3 regions of the Peribacillus sp. QJM3NY_7 genome follow, and region 1 is predicted to be linked to each of the others. Evidence: a T-box and tRNA genes for the amino acid it is inferred to sense, from the RefSeq annotation. Region 1 holds a T-box; the other regions hold tRNA genes.
What was found. The T-box of region 1 lies ahead of argS (arginine--tRNA ligase). A T-box ahead of a tRNA ligase gene usually reads a tRNA of that ligase, here a tRNA-Arg.

Region 1 (2,230 bases):
ATCCAAGAATTTCGTCGGTTTCAAGGACATAAAATATTTAACGAAAAAAAGTGTTTCCACTCAAGTGAAATCTGAACTGTAACGTTCATGTATCATTCCAGACTCCCTTAATAATCCTCGGATTTGGGGAGTCTTTGTTTCATATAAGGAACTCGATAAAGGAGAGAACTTAAAAATGATTCGAATTGTCATTGCAGAAAATCAGCAAATGCTATTAGAGGCAATAAGTTCTCTACTCAATCTTGAAGAAGATATAGAAATTGTCGGGCAAGCCAGTAACGGAGAAGAAGCGATGGCTCTTGTACACCAATTACGGCCTGATGTGTGTATCATGGATATGGAGATGCCTGTAATGAGCGGACTCGAGGCAGCGGAAGCATTAAGGTCATTTGAATGCAAAGTGGTCATTTTAACGACATTTCGAAGGACTGGTTATTTTCAACTCGCATTAAAGGCTGATGTAAGTGGTTATTTATTGAAGGATAACCCGGGTGAAGAGTTAGCCTGCTCGATTCGCAGCATAATGGATGGCAAGCGAATATACTCCCCAGAGCTTATTGATGGGCCTTCCAGCCATAATGGCCGGGAAATGGGAGTGTTAGGGCTGTTAGCCGATGGTCCATCCAATATTGAGCCGTCCAATCAAAGCGGCACAATTGGGACAGTACGGAAGTATTTTACGACGATCAAGGATAAAATGAAGTTACCGGCTGGTTAGGATTTGTTTCTTAAATTGTGTTGACACGTTTTTTTAAATTGTGTACGATGGATTAAATCATAATATTGAAAATTCTGTGATGAAGAGAGTAGTTCATTTGGAAATGGAAAGCGAGTTAGGGATGGTGGGAGCCTAATGCAGGTCGGATGAATGAAGCGCACTTTGGAGAAATTTCTTGAAACGTTCAGTAGGGAATATCGGGGAGTCACCTCGTTAACAATGGAAAGTGGCCGCAATTTGTGGCAACTAGAGTGGTACCACGGGAATTCATGCTCTCGTCTCTTATTTAGAGGCGGGGGCTTTTTTGTTTAGGAGGGAAAATGACGATGAATAAACCAATTGCAGAATTGATTTCAACTGCTTTGAACAATGAAATGCCAGCAAGTGAAATAGAAAAATTAATGGAAAAGCCAAAAATGATGGAGTTAGGTGATGTCGCCTTTCCGTGCTTTACTCTTGCGAAAAAATTCAAAAAATCGCCTCAGGTGATTGCGTCGGAAATAGCCCAACAATTAAACAGTACGTTGATCCAAGAAGTGAACGTAGTGGGAGGTTATCTGAATATCTTCTTCAATCAACAGATGGTGACGGAAAACGTGCTGCAAACGATATTAAGGGAAAAGGATCAGTATGGTTCGATACAGACTGAACAGGGAAATGTCGTGATTGATTATTCCTCCCCGAATATTGCCAAGCCTTTTTCCATGGGACACTTACGTTCAACGGTCATAGGGAATGCACTGGCCAACATTGCCGAAAAAAATGGCTACAATGCAGTTCGTATCAATCATTTAGGAGATTGGGGCACGCAATTCGGTAAGTTGATTGTCGCGTATAAGCTGTGGGGAGATAAAGAGGCAATCGAAGCTTCTCCGATTCAGGAATTATTGAAAATCTATGTGAAGTTCCATGAAAGAGCAGAAACCGATGAATCATTGAATGAACAAGCACGCGCAAGCTTCAAGTCGCTTGAAGACGGGGACGAGGAAGCACTGGCATTGTGGAAATGGTTCAGGGATGCGTCGTTAAAAGAATTCGAGACGATTTATGATTTATTGGGCATCCGTTTTGATTCCTATGCCGGTGAAGCATTTTACAATGACAAAATGGATGCGGTTGTCGGGGAACTAAAAGAAAAAGGCCTGCTTGCCCTTTCAGAAGGTGCCTATGTCGTGCAATTGGAAGATATGCCGCCTTGTTTGATTACGAAAACCGATGGTGCGACACTTTATGCCACACGTGATTTAGCTGCTGCCATGTATCGCAAAAAACAGTATGAGGCAAAGAAAACATTTTATGTGGTCGGAAATGAACAATCCCTGCACTTTAAACAACTCTTTAACGTCATTGAAAAAATGGGGTATGAGTGGTCAAAAGACTTACAGCACGTAGCATTTGGCATGATGCTAAAAGACGGTAAGAAAATGTCGACCCGTAAAGGGAAAGTTGTGCTGCTTGCGGATGTATTGGCAGAGGCGATTGAAACTGCAAAGCGCAATATTGAAGAAAAAA
Region 2 (2,230 bases), 1.3 Mb from region 1:
ATAAATAAGAAGTATCTTGATGAACGCGGTGTGGAAGAAATGATTGGAATCATTAAGCATGAATTGTGCCATTACCATCTGCACATCGAGAAGAAGGGGTACCAGCATCGTGATGCGGACTTTAAGCATTTACTCAAAAAAGTGGGGGCACCGAGATTTTGCGAGCCGCTGCCATCTAACCAATTAAAGAAAAAGATGAATACAATTCAATATAAATGTGAAGACTGTCAGCAGGTATATATAAGAAAAAAACGAATCGACACTACCCGTTTCGTTTGTGGTAAATGTCGTGGAACACTGATTTACCAAGGGTTTAAGGAGAAAAAAACAAAAAAATAAAAAAACACAAAAGAACTCTTGACTTTAGGTTGCAACCTCTTTATAATCATAAGAGTCGACAAGATAACAACTTGTCCTTAACGAAAAACACTAAGGTCCTTGAGCGTGAAAAAGGAACCCAATTTTCATTATTCCGCAGTAGCTCAGTGGTAGAGCATTCGGCTGTTAACCGAACGGTCGTAGGTTCGAGTCCTACCTGCGGAGCCATTTTTTTGGGGAAGTACTCAAGAGGCTGAAGAGGCGCCCCTGCTAAGGGTGTAGGTCGCGTAAGCGGCGCGAGGGTTCAAATCCCTCCTTCTCCGCCAGTTACATATTTTTATATCAAGGCCCATTGGTCAAGCGGTTAAGACACCGCCCTTTCACGGCGGTAACACGGGTTCGAATCCCGTATGGGTCACTTTCTTATGCACAATCAAATACTGGTCCCGTGGTGTAGCGGTTAACATGCCTGCCTGTCACGCAGGAGATCGCGGGTTCGATTCCCGTCGGGACCGCCATTTTTTTAAAAAAACACTTGCCAAATAAATATTATCGTGATATAATATTATCCTGGCTGTTAATTAGCATTTAATTATTGGGCTATAGCCAAGCGGTAAGGCAACGGATTTTGATTCCGTCATGCGAAGGTTCGATCCCTTCTAGCCCAGCCATTTTTATTTAGAGCCATTAGCTCAGTTGGTAGAGCATCTGACTTTTAATCAGAGGGTCGAAGGTTCGAATCCTTCATGGCTCACCATTTATTTTCGCGGGTGTGGCGGAATTGGCAGACGCACCAGACTTAGGATCTGGCGCCGCAAGGCGTGGGGGTTCAAGTCCCTTCACCCGCACTGATATTTTTCTTCTTGACATCAAGTTGAAAAGGTGTTAAACTTACAAAGTCGCTTTCGCGGTCGTGGCGGAATGGCAGACGCGCTAGGTTGAGGGCCTAGTGGGGGAAACCCCGTGGAGGTTCGACTCCTCTCGGCCGCACCAATAACATCATAGAAATTAGCGCCCGTAGCTCAATTGGATAGAGCATCTGACTACGAATCAGAAGGTTGTAGGTTCGACTCCCGCCGGGCGCACCATATTTTACGGGAAGTAGCTCAGCTTGGTAGAGCACTTGGTTTGGGACCAAGGGGTCGCAGGTTCGAATCCTGTCTTCCCGACCATTCTTTCTTTCTGAAAATACTTTAAAATTAAATGCGGGTGTAGTTTAGTGGTAAAACCTCAGCCTTCCAAGCTGATGATGAGAGTTCGATTCTCTTCACCCGCTCCATTATTGCTCTTTGAAAACTGAACAAAACAAAGCGCCAACGTTAAATTTTAAGTGAGCACACACTATCAAAAAAGCAAATGAGCAAGTCAAACATTTCTTCGGAGAGTTTGATCCTGGCTCAGGACGAACGCTGGCGGCGTGCCTAATACATGCAAGTCGAGCGAATCGATGGGAGCTTGCTCCCTGAGATTAGCGGCGGACGGGTGAGTAACACGTGGGCAACCTGCCTATAAGACTGGGATAACTTCGGGAAACCGGAGCTAATACCGGATACGTTCTTTTCTCGCATGAGAGAAGATGGAAAGACGGTTTACGCTGTCACTTATAGATGGGCCCGCGGCGCATTAGCTAGTTGGTGAGGTAATGGCTCACCAAGGCGACGATGCGTAGCCGACCTGAGAGGGTGATCGGCCACACTGGGACTGAGACACGGCCCAGACTCCTACGGGAGGCAGCAGTAGGGAATCTTCCGCAATGGACGAAAGTCTGACGGAGCAACGCCGCGTGAACGAAGAAGGCCTTCGGGTCGTAAAGTTCTGTTGTTAGGGAAGAACAAGTACCAGAGTAACTGCTGGTACCTTGACGGTACCTAACCAGAAAGCCACGGCTAACTACGTGCCAGCAGCCGCGGTA
Region 3 (2,230 bases), 400 kb from region 1:
GCGGAACAATATGAATATGGTGGGCCTAAATGGACTCGAACCATCGACCTCACGCTTATCAGGCGTGCGCTCTAACCAGCTGAGCTATAGGCCCATATTTGGAGCGGGTGAAGGGAATCGAACCCTCATCATCAGCTTGGAAGGCTGAGGTTTTACCACTAAACTACACCCGCGAAATGGGGCGACTGATGGGAATCGAACCCACGAATGCCTGAACCACAATCAGGTGCGTTAACCACTTCGCCACAATCGCCGTAATTTTGTAAAATATGGTGGCTCAGGACGGAATCGAACCGCCGACACAAGGATTTTCAGTCCTTTGCTCTACCGACTGAGCTACTGAGCCACATATGTATTCAATTTAAATAATGGCGGTCCCGACGGGAATCGAACCCGCGATCTCCTGCGTGACAGGCAGGCATGTTAACCGCTACACCACGGGACCTAATAATTGCGGGGACAGGATTTGAACCTGCGACCTTCGGGTTATGAGCCCGACGAGCTACCGGACTGCTCCACCCCGCGACGGTAATAATGAAACGATTAGCATCAAGTTTTCGTGAATATTGTTTTGCATGCATCCTTTATGTAAGGTTGTTTTAAAACAACTTGCTGCTTTTAGAAAAAATGGAGGAGGTAGAGGGATTCGAACCCCCGCGGGATTTGACTCCCCTGTCGGTTTTCAAGACCGATCCCTTCAGCCGAACTTGGGTATACCTCCACGGCTTAAAAAAATGAATATGGTGGACCTTGTAGGACTCGAACCTACGACCGGACGGTTATGAGCCGTCTGCTCTAACCAGCTGAGCTAAAGGTCCTTATATTTATTGGTAGCGGCGGAGGGGATCGAACCCCCGACCTCACGGGTATGAACCGTACGCTCTAGCCAGCTGAGCTACACCGCCAATATAATATAAGTTTCTGATTGAAAAATGGTGGAGCCTAGCGGGATCGAACCGCTGACCTCCTGCGTGCAAGGCAGGCGCTCTCCCAGCTGAGCTAAGGCCCCATTCATTAAAAATCACGTGGTCGGGAAGACAGGATTCGAACCTGCGACCCCTTGGTCCCAAACCAAGTGCTCTACCAAGCTGAGCTACTTCCCGCAATAAAAACATGGTGCGCCCGGCGGGAGTCGAACCTACAACCTTCTGATTCGTAGTCAGATGCTCTATCCAATTGAGCTACGGGCGCATATTTATGATGGTGCCGAGGACCGGAATCGAACCGGTACGGTAGTCACCTACCGCAGGATTTTAAGTCCTGTGCGTCTGCCAGTTCCGCCACCCCGGCACATACGAAAAGTGGAGCGGAAGACGGGATTCGAACCCGCGACCCCAACCTTGGCAAGGTTGTATTCTACCACTGAACTACTTCCGCATGAAAGATGCGGGTGAAGGGACTTGAACCCCCACGCCTTGCGGCGCCAGATCCTAAGTCTGGTGCGTCTGCCAATTCCGCCACACCCGCATATAAATGGTGAGCCATGAAGGATTCGAACCTTCGACCCTCTGATTAAAAGTCAGATGCTCTACCAACTGAGCTAATGGCTCGTGCTTGTACTATCTTAAAAAGTGGTGCCGGCAAGAGGACTTGAACCCCCAACCTACTGATTACAAGTCAGTTGCTCTACCAGTTGAGCTACACCGGCAGGTGTAAAATGGTGGAGGATGACGGGATCGAACCGCCGACCCTCTGCTTGTAAGGCAGATGCTCTCCCAGCTGAGCTAATCCTCCATATGAAACCTGCTTGGCGACGTCCTACTCTCACAGGGGGAAACCCCCAACTACCATCGGCGCTGAAGAGCTTAACTGCCGTGTTCGGAATGGGAACGGGTGTGACCTCTTCGCTATCGTCACCAAACAATGTTAACATTTTTTCAAGACATATATTATTATAACGTCTTTTTGAGAAAATGCAAGAAGAAATTTTCATTCCTTCAAAACTAGATAATAAGAAGGTATTTCATTTTTTAAAAAGCGTTGGTTAAGTCCTCGATCTATTAGTATCAGTCAGCTCCACATGTCACCATGCTTCCACCTCTGACCTATCAACCTGATCATCTTTCAGGGATCTTACTAGCTTGCGCCATGGGAAATCTCATCTTGAGGGGGGCTTCATGCTTAGATGCTTTCAGCACTTATCCCGTCCGCACGTAGCTACCCAGCTATGCCTTTGGCAAGACAACTGGTACACCAGCGGTGCGTCCATCCCGGTCCTCTCGTACTAAGG

Region 2: it encodes a tRNA-Arg, which carries the amino acid that the T-box ahead of argS (arginine--tRNA ligase) is inferred to sense. The anticodon was not compared.
Region 3: it encodes a tRNA-Arg, which carries the amino acid that the T-box ahead of argS (arginine--tRNA ligase) is inferred to sense. The anticodon was not compared.

Annotation. Positions count from the first base shown of each region.
Region 1 covers NZ_CM149663.1:4,545,054-4,547,283, reverse strand. The annotation lists gene desA (Delta(5) desaturase DesA) at 1-82, shown strand, start outside; gene AC0VX1_RS21810 (response regulator) at 176-718, shown strand; T-box leader at 786-1,004, shown strand; gene argS (arginine--tRNA ligase) at 1,039-2,230, shown strand, end outside.
Region 2 covers NZ_CM149663.1:291,853-294,082, forward strand. The annotation lists gene AC0VX1_RS01530 (SprT family protein) at 1-339, shown strand, start outside; tRNA gene AC0VX1_RS01535 (tRNA-Asn) at 472-546, shown strand; tRNA gene AC0VX1_RS01540 (tRNA-Ser) at 554-644, shown strand; tRNA gene AC0VX1_RS01545 (tRNA-Glu) at 665-736, shown strand; tRNA gene AC0VX1_RS01550 (tRNA-Asp) at 761-836, shown strand; tRNA gene AC0VX1_RS01555 (tRNA-Gln) at 915-989, shown strand; tRNA gene AC0VX1_RS01560 (tRNA-Lys) at 1,000-1,075, shown strand; tRNA gene AC0VX1_RS01565 (tRNA-Leu) at 1,085-1,166, shown strand; tRNA gene AC0VX1_RS01570 (tRNA-Leu) at 1,226-1,311, shown strand; tRNA gene AC0VX1_RS01575 (tRNA-Arg) at 1,330-1,406, shown strand; tRNA gene AC0VX1_RS01580 (tRNA-Pro) at 1,414-1,490, shown strand; tRNA gene AC0VX1_RS01585 (tRNA-Gly) at 1,524-1,597, shown strand; rRNA gene AC0VX1_RS01590 (16S ribosomal RNA) at 1,693-2,230, shown strand, end outside.
Region 3 covers NZ_CM149663.1:4,944,044-4,946,273, forward strand. The annotation lists tRNA gene AC0VX1_RS23825 (tRNA-Asn) at 1-5, opposite strand, end outside; tRNA gene AC0VX1_RS23830 (tRNA-Ile) at 18-94, opposite strand; tRNA gene AC0VX1_RS23835 (tRNA-Gly) at 100-173, opposite strand; tRNA gene AC0VX1_RS23840 (tRNA-His) at 178-253, opposite strand; tRNA gene AC0VX1_RS23845 (tRNA-Phe) at 271-346, opposite strand; tRNA gene AC0VX1_RS23850 (tRNA-Asp) at 370-445, opposite strand; tRNA gene AC0VX1_RS23855 (tRNA-Met) at 452-525, opposite strand; tRNA gene AC0VX1_RS23860 (tRNA-Ser) at 629-721, opposite strand; tRNA gene AC0VX1_RS23865 (tRNA-Ile) at 742-818, opposite strand; tRNA gene AC0VX1_RS23870 (tRNA-Met) at 829-905, opposite strand; tRNA gene AC0VX1_RS23875 (tRNA-Ala) at 934-1,009, opposite strand; tRNA gene AC0VX1_RS23880 (tRNA-Pro) at 1,027-1,103, opposite strand; tRNA gene AC0VX1_RS23885 (tRNA-Arg) at 1,115-1,191, opposite strand; tRNA gene AC0VX1_RS23890 (tRNA-Leu) at 1,202-1,290, opposite strand; tRNA gene AC0VX1_RS23895 (tRNA-Gly) at 1,303-1,377, opposite strand; tRNA gene AC0VX1_RS23900 (tRNA-Leu) at 1,386-1,467, opposite strand; tRNA gene AC0VX1_RS23905 (tRNA-Lys) at 1,475-1,550, opposite strand; tRNA gene AC0VX1_RS23910 (tRNA-Thr) at 1,573-1,648, opposite strand; tRNA gene AC0VX1_RS23915 (tRNA-Val) at 1,659-1,734, opposite strand; rRNA gene rrf (5S ribosomal RNA) at 1,746-1,861, opposite strand; rRNA gene AC0VX1_RS23925 (23S ribosomal RNA) at 1,981-2,230, opposite strand, start outside.